DNA from 4 places in the Enterobacter sp. C4G1 genome. Region 1 is predicted to be linked to each of the others. Evidence: predicted binding sites of a transcription regulator. Region 1 holds the regulator's gene; each other region holds the start of a gene.

Region 1 (6,005 bases):
AAAGTGTGCACTCTGGTGAGAAACGCATCAATTAAGCGCAGAGCTTAATCATTAGCCTGAGAGTAATAATCAGCGTAAAGATTTGTGATCGGGATCAGTTCATGTTTCGGAAAAACAGGCTAAACGGGGTACAATTCGGAAGGTATAGTAAATAACTGACAAGAATCAGCATCGCCGTTATGACCCAAATCATCCCATCAGACTTCGACATTGCAGCCGAAGAGAGCGCAGAATTTGTGCCCATGCGTGGCGTAGCCAATCGCCATTTGCAGACCATGTTGCCGCGCCTTATCCGCCGCAAGGTTCAGTTCACCCCACACTGGCAACGTCTGGATTTGCCGGACGGGGACTTTTTGGATCTCGCCTGGAGCGAAGAGCCGGAGCAGGCTAAACATAAACCCCGTCTGGTGGTGTTTCATGGTCTGGAAGGCAGCCTGTACAGCCCATATGCACATGGTCTGATCCAGGCGGCGAAAGAACATGGCTGGCTCGGCGTGGTGATGCATTTTCGCGGGTGCAGCGGCGAGCCAAATCGCCAGAAGCGCATTTACCATTCAGGCGAAACCGAAGATGGCACCTGGTTTTTACACTGGCTGAGTGATAATTTTGGTACGGTGCCCACGGCGGCCGTAGGCTATTCGCTGGGCGGTAATATGCTGGCCTGCCTGCTGGCAAAAGAGGGCGACACGGTTCCTCTGGACGCTGCGGTGATTGTCTCTGCCCCATTTATGCTGGAGCAGTGCAGCTACCATATGGAAAAAGGGTTTTCCCGGGTGTATCAGCGTTATCTGCTCAACCTGCTGAAGGCCAATGCCGCGCGTAAGCTCAAAGCCTACCCGGACACCCTGCCGGTGAGCCTGCGTCAGCTGAAGAAGGTGCGTCGTATTCGCGAGTTCGACGACTTGATCACCGCCAAAATTCACGGTTTTGCCGATGCGATAGATTACTATCGCCAGTGCAGCGCCATGCCGCTGTTGAGCAAAATCACCAAACCAACGCTTATCATCCATGCTAAAGATGATCCGTTCATGGATCATCACTCCATCCCCGCGCAGGAATTTCTGCCCGCCAACGTGCAGTACCAACTGACCGAACATGGCGGCCACGTTGGCTTTGTCGGAGGCACGCTCAGACGCCCACAGATGTGGCTGGAAACACGCATTCCAGCCTGGCTCACCGCTTTTCTGGACGGTAAAAAATGATTATCCCCTGGCAGGAACTGGCGCCCGAAACGCTCGATAATCTTATTGAAAGCTTTGTATTACGCGAAGGCACAGATTATGGTGAACAAGAACGTTCGCTTGAACAAAAGGTCAACGATGTAAAGCGCCAGCTCAAAAGTGGCGAGGTGGTGCTGGTATGGTCTGAGCTGCACGAAACGGTCAATATCATGCCCCGCAATGCCTTTCACGACTGACCTTTAACACTATTCCAGTCAGGGAGTTGCTATGTCTGCCAGACATCCGGTTATTGCCGTTACAGGCTCAAGTGGTGCGGGTACAACCACCACCAGCCTCGCCTTTCGCAAGATTTTCGCGCAACTTAATTTACGGTCCGCAGAGGTAGAAGGCGATAGCTTTCACCGCTACACCCGCCCTGAAATGGATATGGCGATCCGCAAAGCTCGCGATCTCGGCAAACACATCAGCTATTTTGGGCCAGATGCGAACGATTTCGGTCTGCTGGAGCAGACTTTCAAAGAATACGGACAGACCGGAAAAGGCCAGTCGCGGAAGTATCTGCACACCTATGACGAAGCCGTTCCCTGGAACCAGGTACCAGGGACATTCACCCCCTGGCAGCCTCTTCCCGAACCTACCGACGTGCTATTTTATGAAGGATTACATGGCGGCGTGGTGACCACGCAGCATGATGTGGCGCGCCACGTGGACCTGCTGGTCGGCGTTGTGCCGATTGTGAACCTGGAGTGGATCCAGAAGCTGACGCGCGATATCAGCGAGCGCGGTCATTCACGTGAAGCGGTGATGGATTCGGTTGTTCGTTCGATGGAAGATTACATTAACTTCCTGACGCCGCAGTTCTCACGCACCCACATCAACTTCCAGCGCGTGCCGACGGTAGATACCTCCAACCCGTTTGCGGCCAAAAGCATTCCTTCACTGGACGAAAGCTTTGTGGTTATTCATTTCCGCAATCTCGAAGGCATTGATTACCCCTGGCTGCTGGCCATGCTGCAAGGCTCATTCATTTCGCATATGAATACGTTGGTGGTGCCGGGCGGGAAAATGGGGCTGGCGATGGAACTGATTATGTCACCGCTGGTGCAGCGGTTGATGGAAGGTAAGCAGATCGCGTGATCCTTTTCCCTCTCCCCGTGGGAGAGGGTTAGGGTGAGGGCATCAACGCGTATGATGCCCCTTGCATTACGCCTCGATCACTTCATACGAATGCGTGATTTTTACCGCTTTCTCCAGCATTAACGCCACAGAGCAATATTTCTCCGCAGAAAGATCCACCGCGCGTGATACCGCAGCGTCTTTCAGCTCTTTGCCGGTCACAATAAAATGCAAATTGATGTGCGTAAACAGGCGTGGCGCTTCTTCACGGCGTTCAGAAGTGAGTTTTACTTCGCAATCCGTCACGTCATGACGACCTTTTTGCAAAATCGACACCACGTCAATTGCGCTGCAACCACCCGCCGCCATCAGCACCATCTCCATTGGGCTTGGTGCTTTATCGCCGGAATTCCCATCCATTAAAATCTGGTGTCCGGAAGCGGATTCGCCCAGGAACGTTAAACCTTCAACCCATTTCACACGCGCTTGCATATTCATTAACTCCAACGTTGCATTTTTGGTGACAGATTACGCGTACGTTACATTTCTCGCAACGGAAGGCGACCTGCATCATGCTGAAGCGAGACACCAGGAGACACGCGACAAAAGCTATGCTAAAACACTCTGGATGCTACAGTAATACATTGACGTTACACATGTATGCAGAGGACATCAAACTTTACTGGCTGCGACTATTACGACAGCCGACTTCCCAGGGTATGGGTAAGAATTCGATTGCAACCCCAGAGTCTGGATGCATCTTATGACTCTGGTGACAGCTTATAACAGAGGATAACAGCGCATGGTGCTTGGCAAACCGCAAACAGACCCGACTCTCGAATGGTTCTTGTCTCATTGCCACATTCATAAGTACCCATCGAAGAGCACGCTGATTCACCAGGGTGAAAAAGCGGAAACGTTGTATTACATCGTCAAAGGCTCGGTGGCAGTGCTGATCAAAGATGAGGAAGGGAAAGAAATGATCCTTTCTTATCTGAACCAGGGCGATTTCATCGGTGAACTGGGCCTGTTTGAAGAAGGCCAGGAACGTAGCGCCTGGGTTCGTGCAAAAACCGCGTGTGAAGTGGCCGAAATCTCCTACAAGAAATTCCGTCAGCTGATTCAGGTTAACCCTGACATCCTGATGCGTCTTTCTTCGCAGATGGCTCGCCGCCTGCAAGTCACGTCTGAGAAAGTGGGTAACCTCGCCTTCCTGGACGTAACGGGCCGTATCGCTCAGACTCTGCTGAACCTGGCGAAACAACCAGACGCAATGACCCACCCGGACGGAATGCAAATTAAAATTACCCGTCAGGAAATTGGTCAGATCGTGGGTTGCTCCCGTGAAACAGTGGGCCGTATTCTGAAAATGCTCGAAGACCAGAACCTGATCTCCGCCCACGGTAAAACCATCGTGGTTTACGGAACACGTTAATTCCGGTCAAACGGCGTGCCATCGCAAGGTGTCACGCCGTTTTTGTCTCTACTCCCCATGTGGCGCAGGCTAATTTATCACCCGGAAGTTAACTACGCACTGCGACAAACGCTGGTGTTGTGCCTTCCTGTGGCCGTGGGTTTGCTGCTGGGCCATCTGCAACAGGGTCTGTTGTTCTCCCTGGTTCCTGCCTGCTGCAACATTGCAGGTCTGGACACACCGCATAAACGTTTCTTCAAGCGCCTGATTATTGGCGGCTGTCTGTTTGCAGGCTGTAGCCTCGCTGTACAACTGCTGCTTGCCCGTGATATTCCGCTTCCCCTGATCCTGACCGTACTGGCCATGACGCTTGGCGTGACCGCTGAAATCAGCGCGCTACATGCCCGGTTGCTGCCCGCGTCGTTGATTGCCGCCATCTTCACGCTGAGCCTCGCCGGGAATATGCCGGTGTGGGAGCCGCTACTCATCTACGCGCTGGGAACCCTGTGGTACGGCGTGTTCAACTGGATCTGGTTCCGCCTGTGGCGCGAACAACCGCTGCGCGAATCGCTCAGCCTGCTCTACGTGCAGCTTGCCGACTACTGCGAAGCCAAGTACACCCTGCTCACTCAGCATACGGATCCGGAAAAATCGCTGCCGCCGCTGCTGGCGCGCCAGCAAAAAGTCGTCGATCTGATTAGCCAGTGTTATCAGCAGTTGCACATGCTCGCCGCCAATAAAAATCATGACTATAAGCGACTGCTGCGTATCTTCCAGGTCGGTCTGGATTTACAGGAACATATCTCTGTGAGCCTGCATCATCCGCAGGAGGTGCAAAAGCTGGTCGAACGTAGCCACGCCGAGGCGGTGATCCGCTGGAACGCCCAAACCGTGGCAGCGCGCCTGCGCATTCTCGCTGACGATATCCTGTATCACCGCTATCCCACGCGTTTTAACATGGACAAACAGCTGGGGGCGCTGGAGAAAATTGCCCATCAACACGCGGAAAACCCGGTGGGCCAATTTGCGGCGTGGCACTTCAGCCGCATCGCCCGTGTCCTGCGGACTCAGCGGCCACTTTACCCCCGTGACCTGATGGCCGATAAACAAAAGCGTCTGCCGCTGCTGCCAGCCCTGAAAAGCTATCTGTCACTGAAATCTGCCGCGCTGCGTAATGCCGCGCGTATCAGCGTGATGCTTAGCACCGCCAGTCTGATGGGCGTCGCGCTGCACTTACCGAAACCGTACTGGATCTTAATGACCGTGCTGTTTGTTACGCAGAACGGTTACGGTGCTACGCGGGTGCGCATTCTGCACCGGGCAGGTGGCACAATCGCGGGGCTTATCATTGCTGGGGTGACGCTGCACTTCCACGTACCGGAAGGCTATACGCTGCTGGGGATGCTGGCTGTCACCATGGTGAGCTACCTGATTATTCGCAAGAACTATGGCTGGGCGATGGTGGGCTTTACGGTCACTGCGGTATACACCCTGCAACTGCTCACGCTCAATGGCGAACAGTTTATTCTCGCCCGCCTGGTCGACACCCTGATTGGCTGCCTGATTGCCTTTGGCGGCCTGGTCTGGCTCTGGCCCCAGTGGCAAAGCGGGTTGTTGCGCCAGAACGCCCATGATGCGCTGGAAGCAGATCAACAGGCGATACGCCTGATCCTGAGCGATGATCCACAGCCTTCGCCGCTGGCGTATCAGCGCATGAAGGTTAACCAGGCACATAACGCCCTGTTTAACTCACTGAACCAGGCGATGCAGGAGCCGGGCTTTAATTCCCACTATCTGGCAGACATGAAACTGTGGGTGACGCACAGCCAGTTTATCGTCGAGCACATTAACGCCATGACCACGCTTGCACGCGAGCACACGATGCTGACACCCGATCTGGCGCAGCGCTATTTGCAGTCCTGTGAGATTGCCTTGCAGCGATGTCAGCAGCGCCTGGAGTACGACGCGCCGGGAGAAGCTGGAGATTCGAATATTCTTGAAGCACCGGAAACACTGACGCTTGGCCCAATGAGCACCCTGGAGCAGCATTTGCAGCGCATCCTGGGGCATCTGAGCACCATGCACACCATTTCGTCGGTGGCATGGCGTCAGCGTCCGCATCACGGGATTTGGTTAACGCGGGTATTAAAACGCACGCCGTACTAATTTTGCCGGCCAGTTTATCCGCGTACGATCTTCGCCACCGCGGCAGCAAAACGGTTTAAGCCGTCTTCTATGTCTTTGTCTTCAATCACCAGCGACGGCGCGAAACGCATCACGTCCGGCCCGGCATT
Region 2 (6,005 bases), 430 kb from region 1:
CAGCCTGCGTGACATAGCTTTCAATCAGGTACAGGCCAATACCATGATCGCCGCGTGTTTTGGTGGTGATGCCGCGCTCAAAAATCCTGTCGCGGATCTCCGGTTTGATGCCCACGCCCTGATCGGCAACTTCAACGATCAGTTCCTGTTCGCTCAGTTTGATCAACACCTCCACCGGTGCGTGCGGCAGTTCAGAGCGTTGCGTCGCTTCGATGGCGTTATCCAGCAAATTACCAATGATTGAGATCAGCTCGGCTTCATGCAGGGGCTGGAACACGGTGTCCATCCGACAGGCCGGATCGAAATTCAGCTCGACCCCTTTTTCACGCGCGCGGGCTGTTTTACCCAACAGCAGGCCGCACAGCGTGGGCGAGCTAAAGCGGGATGAAATAAAGTCCAGTAGCTCCTGAGCGTGCTCCGATTGTGCCTGAATATAGCCAATGGCTTCTTCATAACGGCCCATATGCAGCAGGCCAGAGAGCGTGGTCATGCGGTTAAGCTGCTCATGGCGCATAATGCGCAGGTTATCGACATAGCGTTTTACCTGGCTGAGCTGGGCGCTCAGGGTATCTATCTCATTGCGATCGCGGAAGGTGATCACCCATCCCTGAAGCGAATTTTCCAGCATGATGCGGACCCGGCTGGCAATCACCGTGAGATCGTTAAAGCGGCAGATCTCATCGTGGGTGTCTTTCGCCAGCATGGTTTGTGGGGCAAAGAAAGGGACAGGTTCGATAACCTGGCTAATCAACTGGCCGCGCAGCTCCCGGGCGGGCTGGCTTAACCCCAGCAGCTTTCTGGCCGCCTGGTTGATCACTTCAATGCGCAGGTTATCATCGATGGCGATCACCCCTTCATAAATGGACTCCATCATCGCTTTTTGCTGGCGCACCAGCAGGCCGATTTCGCGTGGCTCCAGGGAGAAGATCTGCTTCTTTATACTGCGGGTAAAAAACCACGAGAAGATAAACAGGGCGATAAGCAGTAGCACCGCTGCAATTAAAATATTGACGACCTTATTCACGGTAATGGTGTCGAGATAGCTGGTGAGATACCCCACCGAAACAATCCCCACCACCTGCCCGGCATCGTTAAAAATGGGCGCTTTGCTGCGCAGAGAAATGCCCAGCCCGCCTTTGCGAATGGTAGTGGTGCTTTTCCCCAGCAGCACTTCTTCGTTATCGCCGCCGACAAGCGTTGTTCCGACCCGGTCAGCAAACACGGAATGGAACAGATGCTGCCCTTTGTTATCGCCAATCACAATAAAACTGGCATCACTGTGGGTGGCTATTTTTTGCATAAAGTCATGGATTGACTTGATATCTTTTTGTTCGACTTCGTTACGTAAAGTCGGAATAAGCGCAATCTCTTCAGCTTGTATTTTAGCGCGTGTACTCATTTCCTGATAAAGCTGCCTGCCAACATCGACATAATAATATCCTCCCAGTAATGTAAACAGCACTGAGAAAAAGGCTACCAGCGAAATAAACAGCTTGATCTGAAACGATACTTTCATAACTATCACGCAGGGTATCAATGAGAAGCGCCAATATATCATCTTTTCTCGTGCCAGCCCCCGGTTTGCCAAAAACTTGTGATCCCTTGCACAGCACGGCCTGTAAAAGATTTATCTGAAAGGTTTATCGCCCTGAAACGAAATTCATAAATGTTATTTGTTTGTTCAATTTAGAAAAGAAACCATAAAAACCACGGCCATTAATAAGGTGTAAATCACACTAAATAAAAGAAACCATTAAAACCATAGCTGCCATTAAAACTTCGGTTTTAATATGTCATTCCTCACATAAAGTAAGCCTTTGTGACTTTAAGCTGAACGCACAAAATAACCAAGGGGCTTATTATGAGCACAACTGACGACTCTTTCTCTGTTACCCACGACCCGATTGATATTCAGCGGCCATCGCTCAAGGAGCGCTGGTGGCATATTATGGATACCTGGAAAGTCGGGATTATTCCTCTGCCACTGTTTGTTCTGGCGGGCGCGCTGATTGCCATTGACTGTCTGGGTGGCAAACTGCCAAGCGACATCGTGGTGATGGTGGCGACGCTGGCGTTCTTCGGCTTTGCCTGCGGTGAGTTTGGCAAACGCCTGCCGATTATCGGCAAGCTGGGCGCGGCGGCGATTTGCGCCACCTTTATCCCGTCTGCGCTGGTCTATTATGGCCTGCTGCCGGACGTGGTGGTCGAATCCACAACCAAGTTCTACAAATCTACCAATATTCTCTATCTCTACATCTGCTGCATTATCGTCGGCAGCATCATGAGCATGAACCGTACGGTGCTGATTCAGGGCTTCCTGCGCATCTTCTTCCCGATGCTGTGCGGTGAAATCGTCGGCATGATTGTCGGGATGGGCGTTGGTCTGGCGCTGGGTCTTGAGCCCTTCCAGATCTTCTTCTTCATTATTCTGCCGATCATGGCGGGCGGTGTAGGCGAAGGGGCCATTCCACTCTCGATTGGTTATGCCACCTTGCTGCATATGGACCAGGGCGTTGCGCTCGGCCGCGTGCTGCCGATGGTGATGCTCGGCGGTCTGACGGCAATCATTATCTCTGGCTGCCTGAACCAACTCGGTAAACGCTACCCGCATCTGACCGGTGAAGGCCAGCTGATGCCAAACCGCGCCAATGCCGATGCAACTGCCACTCAGCCTGCGTTCTCTGGCAAAGCCGATGTCACCACGATTGCCTCTGGCGCACTGCTGGCGGTACTGCTCTATATGCTCGGGATGCTTGGCCACAAGCTGATTGGCCTGCCTGCACCGGTTGGCATGTTGTTTATGGCGGTGCTGGTGAAGCTCTGCAACGGCGCATCCCCGCGTCTGCTTGAGGGCTCGCAGGTGGTGTACAAATTCTTCCAGACCTCTGTGACCTATCCAATCCTCTTCGCCGTCGGTGTTGCTATCACCCCGTGGCACGAACTGGTGGCTGCGTTCACCATCAGCAACCTGCTGGTGATTGTGAGCACCGTCTCTGCGCTGGTCGCGACCGGGTTCTTCGTCGGTAAAAAGATTGGGATGCACCCAATTGATGTCGCCATCGTCTCCTGCTGCCAGAGCGGCCAGGGCGGTACCGGTGACGTGGCGATCCTGACCGCAGGCAACCGCATGAGCCTGATGCCATTCGCCCAGATTGCCACCCGTATTGGCGGCGCGATTAACGTCTCCGTCTCACTGCTGATTCTGGGCAACTTCCTCGTTTAAGTTTTCAGGAAAGAACAATGAAACTCGCAAGCTTTTTATACCAGGGTAAACGCAGCTACGGCATCGTGCAGGCCGAAGGTGTGATTGATTTAGGTCGCCGTCTGGGCGACCGCTACAGCGACCTTAAAGCGCTGTTGCAAGGGAACGGGCTGGCACAGGCCACCCGTTATCTCAACGATGCCGTGGATGTGCCGATGAGCGCCATCACCTTTTTACCGGTGATTGAGCAGCCGGAAAAAATCCTCTGTGTGGGCATGAACTATGCCGACAAGCGCAAGGAGTTCGACCAGCACAACCCGGCACCCACGCTGTTTGTCCGCTTCCCGGACTCCCAGACTGGCCACAACGAGCCGGTGCTGAAACCGCGCCACTCCAGCGAGTTCGATTATGAAGGCGAGCTGGCGGTGATTATCGGTAAAGGCGGGGAGAACATCAGCCGCGACGACGCTCTGCGCCACGTGGCCGGTTACAGCTGCTACATGGACGGCTCAGCCCGCGACTGGCAGCACACCTGGTTTACCGCCGGGAAGAACTGGCGTCAGACCGGGGCGTTCGGTCCGTGGATGGCTACTGCAGATGAAATCCCGGACCCGCACCAGTTAGCGATCCGCACCTGGCTGAATGGCCGCATGGTGCAGGAAGACAACACCAGCAGCATGATCCACAAGGTGGCGGAACTGATCGAGTACATCACCACCTTCACCCGCTTAAGCCCTGGCGATGTGATCATCACCGGCTCCCCGGGTGGCGTAGGTAAAAAGCGTAACCCACCGCTGTTTATGAAAGAGGGGGATCGCATTGAGGTGGAGATCGAACATATCGGCCATCTGAGTAACGTGATCATGGAAGCGCCGGCAACCACGCTTGCGGCAGCACATTAAGTAAGGCGGCAGTATGCAATCGCAACCCACTATCGATTTTCGTCTGACAGACGTGGCGAAACACCCGGAACGCTTAAGCCAGATCCGTTATTTACTGGCAGACAGCGGTCTTGGCCTGGACAACGACATTACGCTGTTCGTTGAGGCCTGGGCCGGAATGCAGCTGGTGGGTTGCGCAGGCCTTGCCGGTAACGTCATCAAATGTGTGGCGGTAAACGAGCAGCTTCGGGGCGAGAACTTGAGCGCGCGGTTACTGGCAGAGGTGGAGAACGCTGCGCTGGCGCGTGGGCACTTTCATCTCTTTCTGTGCACGCGTCCGTGCAATAAAGAGCGCTTTTCCCGCAGCGGCTTCTGGCCCATTGCCCAGAGCGGTAACAACGCCGTGTTGATGGAGAACACGCCGCAGGGCATTGAGCGTTACTGCCGTACGCTTAGCGCTAAGCGCAAGTGTGGCGAGAAAGTGGGGGCGATTGTGATGAACGCCAATCCGTTCACCCTTGGGCACCGTCATCTGGTGGAGCAGGCCGCGCAGCAGTGCGATGTGCTGCATCTGTTTGTTGTGCGTGAAGACGCGTCGTTCTTCCCGTTCAGCGCACGCCTGGAGATGGTGCGTGCAGGTGTGGCGCATCTGCCAAACGTGGTTGTGCATGAAGGCTCGCAGTACATCATTTCCCGCGCGACCTTCCCGGCCTATTTCCTGAAAGATACCGGCAAAGTGCAGCAGGCATGGAGTGAAATCGATGTGTTGATCTTCCGGGATCACATTGCGCCGGCCCTGGGGATCACCCACCGTTTTATCGGCTCAGAGCCATTTTGCGATATCACCCGTCAGTACAACCAGACGCTGCACGCGCTGCTTTCCTCCCGCATCGACGTAGTGGAAATGCCGCGCATAAAGGCCACCGGCAACGCCATTTCAGCCTCGGAAGTTCGCCGTTTACTCAAGACACAGCAGTTTACCCGGATCCGGGAGATTGTCCCGGAATCCACTTTCGCGCATCTCGAAGCGCACTACAGTGCGCGCGCGGAAGTCGCATAACTATCAGGAATTTATCATGAAAATTGTAAGGGAGTCGCTGGCCGGAACGCAGGAGTCCAGCGACCTGATGGTGAAAATCGCTCCCGCTCACGGTGAGCTGGAGATTGTCATCCACAGTGAAGTGATCAAGCAGTTTGGCGAGCAGATCCGCCAGGTCGTCGATGAGACATTACGCGCGATGAACGTGCAGCAGGGATTGATCATCGTTGAAGATAAAGGGGCGCTGGACTGTGTGATCCGCGCCCGTCTGCAAAGCGCGATTCTGCGCGCCGCAGAAGAACAGACCATCAACTGGGGGGCGCTGAAATGAGCAAACTCCGCCGCAGTATGCTGTTCCTGCCGGGGGCGAACGCCGCCATGCTCTCAACGGCGTTTATCTACCGTCCCGACTCCATCATGTTCGACCTTGAAGACGCGGTGGCGCTGCGCGAGAAAGACACCGCGCGCCTGCTGGTCTTCCACGCGTTACAGCACCCGATGTATCAGGATATCGAAACCGTGGTGCGTATTAACCCACTGAGCACACCGTTTGGCTTGCTGGATCTGGAAGCCGCCGTGCGTGCCGGTGTGGACGTGATCCGTCTGCCGAAAACCGATACGCCTGACGATATTGCTGAACTGGAAGGCCACCTGGAGCGCATCGAGCGCGAATGCGGGCGTGAAGTGGGTTCTACCCGTGTGATGGCGGCCATTGAATCGGCTATTGGCGTCATTAACGCCGTGGCGATTGCCCGCAGCTCCCCGCGTTTAATCGGTATCGCGCTGGCGGCCTTTGACTACGTGATGGACATGCAAACCGAGCGCGGTGACGGCACCGAGCTGTTCTACGCCCGTTGTGCCGTGCTGCACGCGGCGCGCGCCG
Region 3 (6,005 bases), 1.4 Mb from region 1:
TCAGTACTCAATGCGGTCCCCTTACGGGCGTTGTAACGACGACTGAAGCCGGTTCCTGAAATAAAGCTTTCTATGCAGTTTTCTTGCTGGCAGTAGCAGGATTCCACTGGGCCATCCTGCTCTGCGCGCCAGCCGGGAAGAGGATTGTGCCCCCATTCACCGGCAATAGCATTGGGTCCATTCAGGAGTTGTCCGTTCACGACAACCCCGCCGCCACACCCCGTGCCGACAATGACGCCAAACACCGTACAGTATCCTTTTCCTGCACCATCGACGGCCTCAGATAAGGTAAAACAATCAGCATCATTGGCCATAAAAACAGGTTGATTAAGCCGTTCCGCCAGGTCGCGTTTTAAATTTTCGCCGTTGAGCACCAGGCAGTTACAGTTTTTGATTAATTCGCTCAGCGGATCGAGCGCTCCCGGTAAACCCAGGCCAACGGTAAAGTCGCGCTGCGTCGCGGCACGAATATCGTTGATTAACTCCGTCAGGTTATTGAGAAATCCCTGATAACTGGCTTTATACGTTGGACGGCGATCGCGCAACACAATGGTACCGTTAGCATCAAGCAGGACGGCCTCCATTTTTGTACCACCAATATCCAGACCAAGATGAAACATAGTGCTTCTCCGGAAAAAAGAAGAGAGGCAATGCCTCTCTTAAGTCACACAACACTCAATGACGGGTTCTGTAGATATCAATAAGCTCAGTCACCAGTTCTTTGGCGAGGATGGAGGTCATCAGGTGATCCTGGGCATGTACCATCACCAGCGTCATTTTGGTTTTGCCTTCGCCCTCATCAGCCTCTATAAGCTGGGTTTGCACCAGGTGCGCTTCACGCGCGAAGTGCTGTGCCTGCTTCATCTTTTCATCGGCATCCGCAAAGTCTCCGGCTTTAGCACTGTGTAGCGCTTCGAAACACAGACTACGAGACTGTCCGGCATTGATGATGATGCCCATGATTTGTTCTTCTAATTCCATAACATCCTCTGACTCTTAATGATTTATGCAGTTTCAGATTGGCCAACACGCCCGGTTTCTGATTTTTCCTCAGACTCCTTTGTAAGCAACTGTTTTTCATATGCTTTAAGGAATGGATAATACATAACCACCGCCGTTACCATGCAGATAAGACACATCACGACGGGACTAAATGCCCAGTTGGCTGCCCACGATGCGCCAATGGGAGCTGGAGTTGTCCACGGTGTCATTGAGACCACGCGCGCCACCAGGCCAAAGTCCAGAGCAAACCAGGCAAGCGTTGCATTGACCATAGGGACCAGTACGAATGGGATGAAGAACAGCGGGTTCATAATCACAGGCGCACCGAACAAAATCGGTTCGTTGATATTAAACAGGCCGGGAACAACCCCCATGCGGCCGATGGTGCGCAGATGCACGGCTTTGCTGCGCATAAGTAAAAGTGCCAGAGGCAGAGTGGAGCCAACACCACCAATCAGCAGATAGTGATCCCAGAATCCCTGAACATAGATGTGTGGAATCGCTGTTCCTGCGGCCATCGCGGCCTGGTTCACGGAGAGGTTTGCCATCCAGAATGGATTCATGATGCCTGTGACTATCAGCGCACCATGGATGCCTGCAAACCATAATATCTGGCACACCAGAACGGAAAGCAGAATGGCAGGCAATGTATCGGACGCCGCAACCAGCGGTTTGACCAGCGACATAATTGCTTCGGGGATAATCATCCCAAGTTGTGCTTCTATAAACAGATTAAGCGGGTGCAATGTCAGGACCACCGCCAGCACCGGAATTAAAATCTCAAAGGAACGTGCGACACCGGTCGGCACTTCGGGTGGCAGGCGGATGGTAATATTATTGCGACGCAGGAAGGCATACAGTTCGGTCGTATAAATCGATACCAGCAGTGCAGTGAAAATGCCCTGCCCTGAAAAATAAGCTGTCGATACCATGCCATCTTTTAAGGGCGCAGCGACCAGTAAAAAGCCCATGAGGGACAGCATTCCCGAGGTCAACGGGTCCAGCCCGTGGTGACGCGCCAGGCTTGCAGCCACACCCACCGAGATGAAAATTGTCATGATCCCCATGCTGAAGTTAAACGGCAGCATCAGGTTTTCACGATGATCTAATGAAAACTGCAACCAGGCGCGGGCGAAGCCCCAGTTGGTATCAGGTGAGAAGGGTGGGAAAATAAACACCAGCATAAACGAGCCGACAATCATAAACGGCAGAGCAAGAATAAACCCATCACGAATAGACGTGACATACTTTTGCTGGCCGACTGCACCAGCCATAGGCGTGATTTTGCTCTCTATCACGCTGATTAATTTAGAGTACAGAGCGCTCATGTTGATGTCCTTTAGTTATTATTTTCAATCAGGGACAGGGCATAATCCAGTACTGCCCCTCCCTTCTGCATGCCGTAATCCATCATGTTGATGGGCTCGACCTTGATCCCATAAGGGTTGGCTTTGTTCTGAAGATCTTTTTGCATGTACTTCACCTGTGGCCCCAACAGCACCACCTGGTAATTCCCCACCTGCTGTTCAAACTCCGCGACGCCAAAGGCTTTAATATCAACGGCCAGACCGCGCTTATCCGCCTCTTCCAGCATCTTTTTGACCAGAAGGCTGGTAGACATTCCGGCGGAACAGCAAAGCATAATTTTCTTCATAAAAACTCCAGACTGGGTAACAACGTTGAGCGGACTATAATCTTTACGGATTCAAAACGGAAAGCGCTTTCCGTACATGGATACATTAAATGTGAGCGCGATCACTAGATGCAGGCTTTTACTTTGTTGGGATGTGAGCGATGATCCCGAAACTTTCCTGTCCTCTATAGGCCCTGCCATGAACATTCAGTTTATGAATGTTGCTGTGACACTGATTGAGCAACGCGTTACGCCATTTGCTAACCTACTCACCCGCAGCCAGCACATCACAGCGATGCGGGACAGCTTTGCGCTGGCCATGCCGTTTGTGATAGTGGGTAGTCTGATGGTTCCCCTGATTTTTCCGCCGTTTGCTGTGAACGCTGATGCCTGGTATGGCGCGGCTTATCAGGCCATTCGGCCGATGTTATTGCCAACGTTTGAACTGACCATTGGACTTGTGGCATTGATTATCGCTTTCGGTGCCAGTGCCAGTCTGGGCAAACAGTATCACCTGCCGGAACGACTCTGCGGTCTGACGGGATGCCTGGCTTTCCTGGTGTTTATCGGTTTTAAAGAAACGGATACCAGCAATATTTTCCTTGGTGGGATTGGGATATTTAGCGCTTTAATATCAAGCTTCTACAGCATTGAAGTGATGCGACTCTTTTACCGACGTGGCTGGTGTATTCGTTTGCCGGAAGAGGTGCCAGTGATGACACGCAATGGCTTCCAGCTTCTGATGCCTCTGCTCGCCATCATGCTTTCAATCACTCTGCTCAACGCGATACTAAAGCAAAACACCGGCATGATTTTGCCGGATATGATCAGTGAAGCTTTTCGGCCGCTAATCATCGCCTCTGATACGCTAACCGCACTGATTATTACGATTGTTATTTGCAATTTACTGTGGTTTATCGGAATTCACGGTGCGCTGATTGTCACCGGTATCATGAATCCTTTCTGGATGACCTATCTATTTGAAAATCAACAGACTTTAGCAAACAACATAACGCCACTACCCCATATCTATCTTCAGGGATTTTGGGATTTTTACCTGCTAATCGGCGGGATTGGTTCGACGCTGCCCCTGATCGTTATGGCCCTGCGTAGCCGTTCTCGACAGCTAAAAAGCGTCAGCAAGATTGGGTTGATTCCATCGCTGTTTAATATCAATGAACCGGTACTTTTCGGCTTCCCGATTATTCTCAACCCTCTGTTTTTAATTCCATTTATTTTTGTCCCGGTGATCAATGCATGTATCGCATGGTATCTCACTCACCTCGGCGTGCTTGACCGCGCGGTGGCTATGCTACCCTGGTCGATGCCTGCGCCGCTCGGCGCAGCCTGGTCAGCAAACGGCAGTTGGAAAAACCTGTTTATGTGCTTGTTTGCTTTCTTCAATGCATGGATGATTTACCGTCCGTTTTTCAACGTCTATGAACGGCAACTTGTGGAGTCAGAAAGCAAATAATCCTCCGTTTGCCCATTTTATTTCCAGCCAGCGCGTGTAAACCGCTGGCTTTTTATTTTCCTGCAGAATTAAGAGTGATCCCCATCACGTTTTACTTTCCATTATTTTTGATTATGTGATTTAAACCTGCAATTATGGAAAGCGCTTTCCGTAATTGGATGTACTTTTCCTTTTTTGATCCGTAGATTTCCGATCGCGCCATAAGACGCTCTTTCACTCAGAAAAAGAAAAAGGAAATCTATGAACAGGTTGAACCGATTAATACCTCTGGCCCTTCTCATCAATGCCGCTGCGTGCGGGATCGCACAAGCAGAACAGTACGACTTCAAACTGCACGGCTATATGCGTTCAGGCATTTTGGCTAACTCCGATGGTAACCGTGCAGACTCCGTTGGGTTAATGCCGGACGGCAAATGGCGTCTTGGTAACGAAGAAGATACCAAGATCGAGTTGATCCCGCAGGTGACACTGAAATCAGACTCCGGCCCGGTTGCCAAAATTCAGGCCAACATTACCCACCAGAGCAAATGCACCTCCGACTGGAACTGCCAGGACGATGACGGCAAAGAAGTACAGTTCCGTGAAGGGTATGTGGAGTTAAGCAATCTGGATTTTGCGCCGGATGTCACTTTCTGGGGCGGCAAACGATACAGCAGCTCGAACACCTCCAGCCACCAGTTCGACTGGGAATACATTCAGTACAACGGTACCGGCGGTGGATTTGACAATCTTGATCTTGGCTTCGCTCGCTTTGATGCCGGCGTTTACGCTTTCTCACCCACCGATGAAACAAAAGCGTATCCGGTGGATAAAGGGGAGCAGGGTTACCCGGATGATTATTCACTCAACTTGTGGCTGAAGAAAATTGGTGGCACAGGCTTTGATCTGGAGCTGATTGGTCACCACATGAACCGCAATGAGAACCACCCAACCTCTGCCGAAAAAGGCTATGGCGTTACAGGGGTCTACAACTTTGACGGTTTCTGGGGCCTGACAGGCGGCTATTCCAAACTGGTCATGCAGTATGGCCGGGGTCTGGCAGCAGGTGATTCGCTGGGCAAAAACGGCTGGGGCTGGGCAAACCTGGATGATACCCAATCCTGGCGTGTGATCCTCGACAGCATGGCTTCTCTGGGAAATGTCGATGTATCGACGTTTGCATACTACCAGAAAGACAAAAACTACCGTTGGTGGACCAGCGATGCCGATGGCTGGGGACGCACCAGTTGGGTTGCCGGTATTCGCCCGTACCATCAAATTACCAAAAACTTCGCGATGCAGTATGAACTTGGTTATGAGTACCTCGACGATGAAAACTACAAAGGCGTCAACGGGAAAGGAAAAGGTGGCCTGACCAAAGTGACCATTGCACCGACGCTGACCTTTGATTCGGGCTACTGGAATCGTCCGCAACTTCGCTTCTTCGCGACTTACGCGAAGTGGGATAAAGGCGTCTCAGATGCGCTCGACGGTAACTATAACTGGGATACCAACACTATTTCTGCGGGTGGTTATAGCCGCAGCGGTGAAACAGACACAGTCAATTTCGGCGTTCAGGCTGAAGTGTGGTTCTAAGGAGAGAGCAAAATGATTCAACCTATCCGAAAAATTCTTCTGGCTTCCCTGCTGTCCGCGCTGGGTTGCGCGGGGGCGATGGCGGCTGAACAATCACATTTTGAGCACTTCATTACGCGTGATGGCGCGCAGTTGATGGACGGGAAGACGACATTCCGTTTCGCAGGTATACACGCGCCAGAGATGCATCGCATCGAAGATGATGCCCGTGGTGTATGTAAAGCCGATCCCCGAGGCTGGGGGCAATATTTCAAATGGCCAACCCCCGAGGAACAGGCAAACTGGATCAAAGCCATGGTGGCAACAGGGGCGAAAGCGCAG
Region 4 (6,005 bases), 1.1 Mb from region 1:
TGTTGTTCATGGCTTACCACCCGTGGCTGGCGATCCAGGATACGTGTATTGCGCGCGGCTTCTTCTCCAAGCCAGGTGGTTTGGGTGCGCGACCCTTCCTCGCGGTATTTTTGCAGGTCTGATAATCGCACCATGTATCCGGTCACGCGGACCAAATCGTTACCCGCCACGTTGGCCGTAAACTCGCGCATCCCGGCTTTAAAGGCCCCCAGACACAGCTGCACTACTGCCTGCGGATTACGTTTTACCGTCTCTTCCAGGGTCAGAATATCGCTGATACCTGAAGGGTAATGCTGGTGATGTGGAGCAACCGCGAGCAGATGGCTAATCGGATCGGGTTCATCGCCGTACGGCAGGCGTGCGCCTGGCGTTGTCCCGATGTCCGAGCTTATCCCGGACTGCGCGTGCAGCAGGGCATGGTGATTCCAGCCATGCTTCACCGGCGTGTTTTCGACAAAAGCGGCGAGCTGCGCGCTGATGCGATAACCCAGCGCGTTGGCCTGTTCATCTTTACCGTAACGCCCGTCCATCCCGGCTTTTTCACACAGGGTGTTAACCGCCTCAGCAAGGCCATACATGCCAAACATCGGTACAAAACGATCGGCATCTATCAGCCCCTCTTTCACCAGGAAGCTATTCTCAAAGAAGCCCGATTTTTCATACAGGAAGTCGCAGCGCGCGTTGATGATGGCGATTTGCTGCTGGCAGTAGTGCGGAAGCGTGCGGGTGAAGAAATCATCAGGCGAATCGCTCTGTTCAGCAATAGCTTTCAGGTTGAGGCGTACCAGCGTGCTACCACCACCCGCCAGCGGCAGAGAATTGTAACAACTGACCACACCATAACGGCCTTTTGTGAAAATTTTATCATTTATCGGGCCGTTAGAAATATGAGGTTTGCTGCACTCACAAATATTTTTCGCCACCTCAAGCAGCAAATCATCTGGTGTAATTTCGGGATCATAAATGAAGGTTAAATTCGGTGAGACCTGCTTCAGCTCTGCATCAGCCCGTAAAATTGCCCGCGTAACAGGTGTATCCGCCGGGCCGATGTTTGCGTGCATAAAAGCATCTGGCAGTGTCCTGTCGAGATAGCGCCAGAAACGTTTTATGCGGCTATCGATTTCTTCTTGTGTTAGAATTCTAACATACGGTTGCAGTAGCGCATCAAGCTGGCCCAGATACACGGGCATGGATGTGACTGATGGAACATGGTGGTAAAGGATGGTTAACAGTGAGAGAGCATCATCAAGGTCTTTCGCACCTTCCAGCTCCAGCCATGCTGAACCGTTAGCCAGGAATTTTGCGTAATCCGGCAGAACGTAACGGGGTTTGAAAGGCGCATGGCCTTCGAACATGTCGCAGATAAAACCCGCGTCCAGCGCCGCTCTGGCGGCCTGTGGTAACGCAGGATAGGGAAGGGCGTTTTCCGCCTCCAGCGCCAGAAAATGACGTTTTTGCTCAGGTGTGAGTACCGGGCTTGTCACAATGTGCTGGCAACGTTGTTGCAGGGCGTCAGGGCTGAAGTGGGACATATTCACTTCCTTTATTGTTCTGCGATTGATGAGCGGATTGTAGGAAGTCACCCCACGGAGGCTTTTGATCCGACAGGGGTAATCGCTGCTTTAGTCAGCAGTTTGAGCAAGAAAATTTGAAGTTGATCTCATTACAGCAATGCAAATTTGTACGAAGTTTTCATTAACTGTGATGAATGTCGAAGTGTGTATGCGAGTGGATGTTAGAATACTAACAGAGCCGCAAGGTGAAATTTTATACGGCGATGCCGTTGGAGAATGTTATGACCGATTTAACTGCAAGCAGCCTGCGTGCGTTGAAACTAATGGACCTGACCACCCTGAACGATGACGACACCAATGAGAAAGTCATCGCTCTGTGCCATCAGGCAAAAACGCCTGTCGGTAACACCGCAGCCATCTGTATCTACCCGCGCTTTATCCCAATTGCACGTAAGACTCTGAACGAGCAGGGCACCCCGGATGTGCGTATTGCAACCGTGACTAACTTCCCGCACGGCAACGACGATATCGGTATTGCGCTGGCAGAAACCCGCGCGGCGATTGCTTACGGCGCTGATGAAGTAGACGTGGTGTTCCCATACCGCGCGCTGATCGCGGGCAACGAACAGGTTGGTTTTGACCTGGTGAAAGCCTGTAAAGACGCCTGTGCGGCGGCAAACGTGCTGCTTAAAGTGATCATCGAAACCGGTGAGCTGAAAGAAGAGCGCCTTATCCGTAAAGCATCTGAGATCGCTATCAAAGCCGGTGCAGATTTCATCAAAACCTCTACCGGTAAAGTGCCGGTCAACGCGACCCCGGAAAGCGCGCGCATCATGATGGAAGTCATTCGCGATATGGGCGTGTCCAAAACCGTTGGTTTCAAACCTGCGGGCGGCGTGCGTACCGCGGAAGACGCGCAGCAGTTCCTGGCGATTGCAGACGAGCTGTTCGGCGCTGACTGGGCGGATTCCCGTCACTACCGCTTCGGCGCATCCAGCCTGCTGGCAAGCCTGCTCAAAGCGCTGGGTCACGGCGACGGTAAGAGCGCAAGCAGCTACTAATTTTTGAATGACCGGGTGGCGCATAGCGCTCCCGGCCTACTTCGGGAGGTTACCGTGTTTCTCGCACAAGAAATTATTCGTAAAAAACGTGATGGTCGCGCATTAAGCGACGAAGAGATCCGCTTCTTTATCAACGGCATTCGCGATAACACCGTCTCTGAAGGGCAAATTGCTGCTCTGGCGATGACCATCTTTTTCCACGATATGTCGATGCCTGAACGTGTCTCGTTGACCATGGCGATGCGAGATTCAGGGACCGTTCTGGACTGGAAAAGCCTCAACCTTAATGGCCCTATTGTCGACAAACACTCTACCGGCGGTGTGGGTGATGTTACCTCACTGATGCTTGGCCCAATGGTTGCGGCCTGCGGTGGTTATATTCCGATGATCTCCGGGCGTGGCCTGGGTCACACCGGCGGCACGCTGGATAAACTGGAAGCCATTCCGGGCTTCGACATCTTCCCGGATGACAATCGCTTCCGCGATATTATTAAAGACGTTGGTGTGGCAATTATCGGCCAGACCAGCTCTCTTGCACCGGCGGACAAGCGTTTCTACGCCACCCGCGACATTACCGCGACTGTTGACTCCATCCCGCTGATCACCGCTTCGATCCTCGCCAAAAAACTGGCGGAAGGCCTGGATGCGCTGGTGATGGACGTGAAAGTGGGCAGCGGCGCGTTTATGCCAACCTATGAGCTTTCCGCCCAGCTTGCTGAAGCGATCGTTGGCGTTTCCAACGGTGCTGGCGTGCGCACCACCGCGCTGCTGACGGACATGAATCAGGTGCTGGCATCCAGCGCAGGTAACGCCGTTGAAGTGCGCGAAGCTGTGCAGTTCCTGACGGGTGAATACCGTAACCCACGTCTGTTCGACGTCACCATGGCGCTGTGCGTTGAGATGCTTATCTCCGGCAAGCTTGCCAAAGATGATGCCGAAGCTCGGGCGAAATTGCAGGCTGTGCTGGATAACGGCAAAGCGGCAGAGATCTTCGGTCGTATGGTGGCCGCGCAGAAAGGCCCAACCGATTTCGTGGAAAACTACGCGAAATACCTGCCAACGGCGACGCTCAGCAAAGCGGTCTATGCCGATACCGAAGGCTTTATTTCCGCAATGGATACCCGTGAGCTCGGTATGGCGGTGGTGTCGATGGGTGGCGGTCGTCGTCAGGCATCTGACACGATTGATTACAGCGTTGGCTTTACCGACATGGTTCGTCTGGGCGACAGCGTCGACGGCCAACGTCCGCTGGCGGTTATCCACGCGAAAGACGAAGCCAGCTGGCAGGATGCGGCGAGAGCGGTGAAAGCGGCAATCACGCTTGATGATAAAGCACCAGAAAGCACACCGACTGTCTATCGCCGTATCACTGAATAACTGTATACTGATCTGATCGCTATTTTTTGAAGCACTAAGTACGGAGAACAATTATGAAACGTGCATTTATTATGGTGCTGGACTCATTCGGCATCGGCGCAACCGAAGATGCAGAACGTTTTGGTGACGTGGGTTCCGATACCATGGGTCACATCGCTGAAGCCTGCGCCAAAGGTGAAGCGGACAACGGTCGTAAAGGCCCTCTGACTCTGCCAAACCTGACCAGCCTCGGCCTGGTGAAAGCGCATGAAGGTTCCACCGGCAAAATCGCAGCCGGTATGGACGGTAACGCAGAAGTGGTGGGCGCATACGCCTGGGCGCACGAGCTCTCTTCCGGTAAAGATACCCCGTCTGGCCACTGGGAAATCGCCGGTGTTCCGGTTCTGTTCGAATGGGGCTATTTCTCCGATCACCAGAACAGCTTCCCGCAGGAACTGCTGGATAGACTGGTGAAGCGTGCAAACCTGCCGGGTTACCTCGGTAACTGCCACTCCTCCGGTACCGTTATTCTGGATGAGCTCGGTGAAGAGCATATGAAAACCGGCAAACCGATTTTCTATACCTCTGCTGACTCCGTGTTCCAGATTGCCTGCCACGAAGAGACCTACGGCCTGGATAAGCTGTACGAGCTGTGCGAAATCGCCCGTGAAGAGCTGACCGAAGGCGGCTACAACATTGGCCGTGTTATCGCGCGTCCGTTTATCGGCGACAAAGCGGGTAACTTCCAGCGTACCGGTAACCGTCATGACCTGGCTGTTGAGCCGCCAGCACCGACTGTGCTGCAAAAACTGGTTGAAGAGAAAGACGGCCACGTGGTTTCCGTGGGTAAAATCGCGGATATCTATGCCAACTGCGGTATCACCAAAAAAGTGAAAGCTACTGGTCTGGATGCGCTGTTCGATGCCACCATCAAAGAGATGAAAGAAGCAGGCGACAAGACTATTGTCTTCACCAACTTCGTGGACTTCGACTCCTCCTGGGGACACCGTCGCGATATCGCCGGTTATGCTGCCGGTCTGGAGCTGTTCGACCGCCGTCTGCCAGAGCTGATGGAGCTGGTGGGTGAAGATGACATTCTGATCCTGACCGCTGACCACGGCTGTGACCCAAGCTGGACCGGTACTGACCACACCCGTGAGCACATTCCGGTGCTGGTGTATGGTCCAAAAGTGAAACCTGGTTCTCTGGGCCACCGTGAAACCTTCGCGGATATTGGCCAGACAATTGCAAAATACTTTGGTACGTCCGACATGGAATATGGCAAAGCCATGTTCTGAGGCACATTGGGTGCGGCCTGATGCCCTCACCCCAACCCTCTCCCACAGGGAGAGGGAGAATTTAAAATGAAAAGGAACTGAAGATGGCAACTCCACACATTAACGCAGAAATGGGCGATTTCGCTGACGTTGTTCTGATGCCAGGCGACCCGCTGCGTGCGAAGCACATCGCTGAAACCTTCCTGGAAGATGTGCGTGAAGTGAACAACGTGCGTGGCATGTTGGGCTTCACCGGGACTTACAAAGGCCGCAAGATCTCTGTCATGGGACACGGTATGGGTATCCCATCCTGCTCGATCTACACCAAAGAGCTGATCACCGATTTCGGCGTGAAGAAAATCATTCGTGTAGGCTCCTGCGGCGCGGTTCGTATGGACGTGAAACTGCGTGATATCGTTATCGGCATGGGTGCATGCACCGATTCCAAAGTGAACCGTATGCGTTTCAAAGATCATGACTTTGCTGCGATTGCAGACTTCGGCATGGTACGTGACGCGGTTGACGCGGCAAAAGCGCTGGGCGTTGACGCTCGCGTGGGCAACATCTTCTCTGCTGATCTGTTCTATGCACCAGACGGCGGTGAAATGTTCGACGTGATGGAAAAATACGGCATCCTGGGCGTGGAAATGGAAGCGGCAGGTATCTACGGCGTAGCGGCTGAGTTTGGTGCAAAAGCGCTGACCATCTGCACCGTGTCTGACCACATCCGTACGCACGAGCAGACGACTGCTGCTGAGCGTCAGACCACCTTCAACGACATGATCAAAATCGCGCTG

What was found. The regulator CRP, encoded in region 1, controls carbon source genes, mostly activating them, when cyclic AMP is high. The targets are predictions, from matches to a motif close to ATGTGANNNNNNTCACAT.
Region 2: ACT9TW_RS01130 (2-hydroxycarboxylate transporter family protein) is a predicted target of CRP. The motif match lies at 1,720-1,737, and genes of this name have one in related genera.
Region 3: ACT9TW_RS09785 (PTS sugar transporter subunit IIC) is a predicted target of CRP. The motif match lies at 2,746-2,763, and genes of this name have one in related genera.
Region 4: deoC (deoxyribose-phosphate aldolase) is a predicted target of CRP. The motif match lies at 1,647-1,664, and genes of this name have one in related genera.

The regions. Positions count from the first base shown of each region.
Region 1 is NZ_JBQVVV010000001.1:659,229-665,233, forward strand. Features, by position in the region: gene ACT9TW_RS03255 (hydrolase) at 180-1,202, shown strand; gene ACT9TW_RS03260 (YheU family protein) at 1,199-1,417, shown strand; gene ACT9TW_RS03265 (phosphoribulokinase) at 1,449-2,318, shown strand; gene ACT9TW_RS03270 (OsmC family protein) at 2,385-2,789, opposite strand; gene crp (cAMP-activated global transcriptional regulator CRP) at 3,100-3,732, shown strand; gene ACT9TW_RS03280 (YccS/YhfK family putative transporter) at 3,790-5,877, shown strand; gene argD (bifunctional acetylornithine/succinyldiaminopimelate transaminase) at 5,892-6,005, opposite strand, start outside.
Region 2 is NZ_JBQVVV010000001.1:228,364-234,368, reverse strand. Features, by position in the region: gene ACT9TW_RS01135 (ATP-binding protein) at 1-1,516, opposite strand, end outside; gene ACT9TW_RS01130 (2-hydroxycarboxylate transporter family protein) at 1,862-3,223, shown strand; gene ACT9TW_RS01125 (fumarylacetoacetate hydrolase family protein) at 3,241-4,104, shown strand; gene citC ([citrate (pro-3S)-lyase] ligase) at 4,118-5,143, shown strand; gene citD (citrate lyase acyl carrier protein) at 5,160-5,453, shown strand; gene citE (citrate (pro-3S)-lyase subunit beta) at 5,450-6,005, shown strand, end outside.
Region 3 is NZ_JBQVVV010000001.1:2,036,784-2,042,788, reverse strand. Features, by position in the region: gene ACT9TW_RS09805 (ROK family protein) at 1-620, opposite strand, end outside; gene ACT9TW_RS09800 (PTS lactose/cellobiose transporter subunit IIA) at 676-981, opposite strand; gene ACT9TW_RS09795 (PTS sugar transporter subunit IIC) at 1,005-2,330, opposite strand; gene ACT9TW_RS09790 (PTS sugar transporter subunit IIB) at 2,342-2,656, opposite strand; gene ACT9TW_RS09785 (PTS sugar transporter subunit IIC) at 2,835-4,109, shown strand; gene ACT9TW_RS09780 (carbohydrate porin) at 4,350-5,684, shown strand; gene ACT9TW_RS09775 (CBM35 domain-containing protein) at 5,697-6,005, shown strand, end outside.
Region 4 is NZ_JBQVVV010000001.1:1,738,355-1,744,359, forward strand. Features, by position in the region: gene ACT9TW_RS08410 (YjjW family glycine radical enzyme activase) at 1-10, opposite strand, end outside; gene ACT9TW_RS08415 (YjjI family glycine radical enzyme) at 1-1,532, opposite strand, end outside; gene deoC (deoxyribose-phosphate aldolase) at 1,796-2,575, shown strand; gene deoA (thymidine phosphorylase) at 2,630-3,952, shown strand; gene deoB (phosphopentomutase) at 4,006-5,229, shown strand; gene deoD (purine-nucleoside phosphorylase) at 5,313-6,005, shown strand, end outside.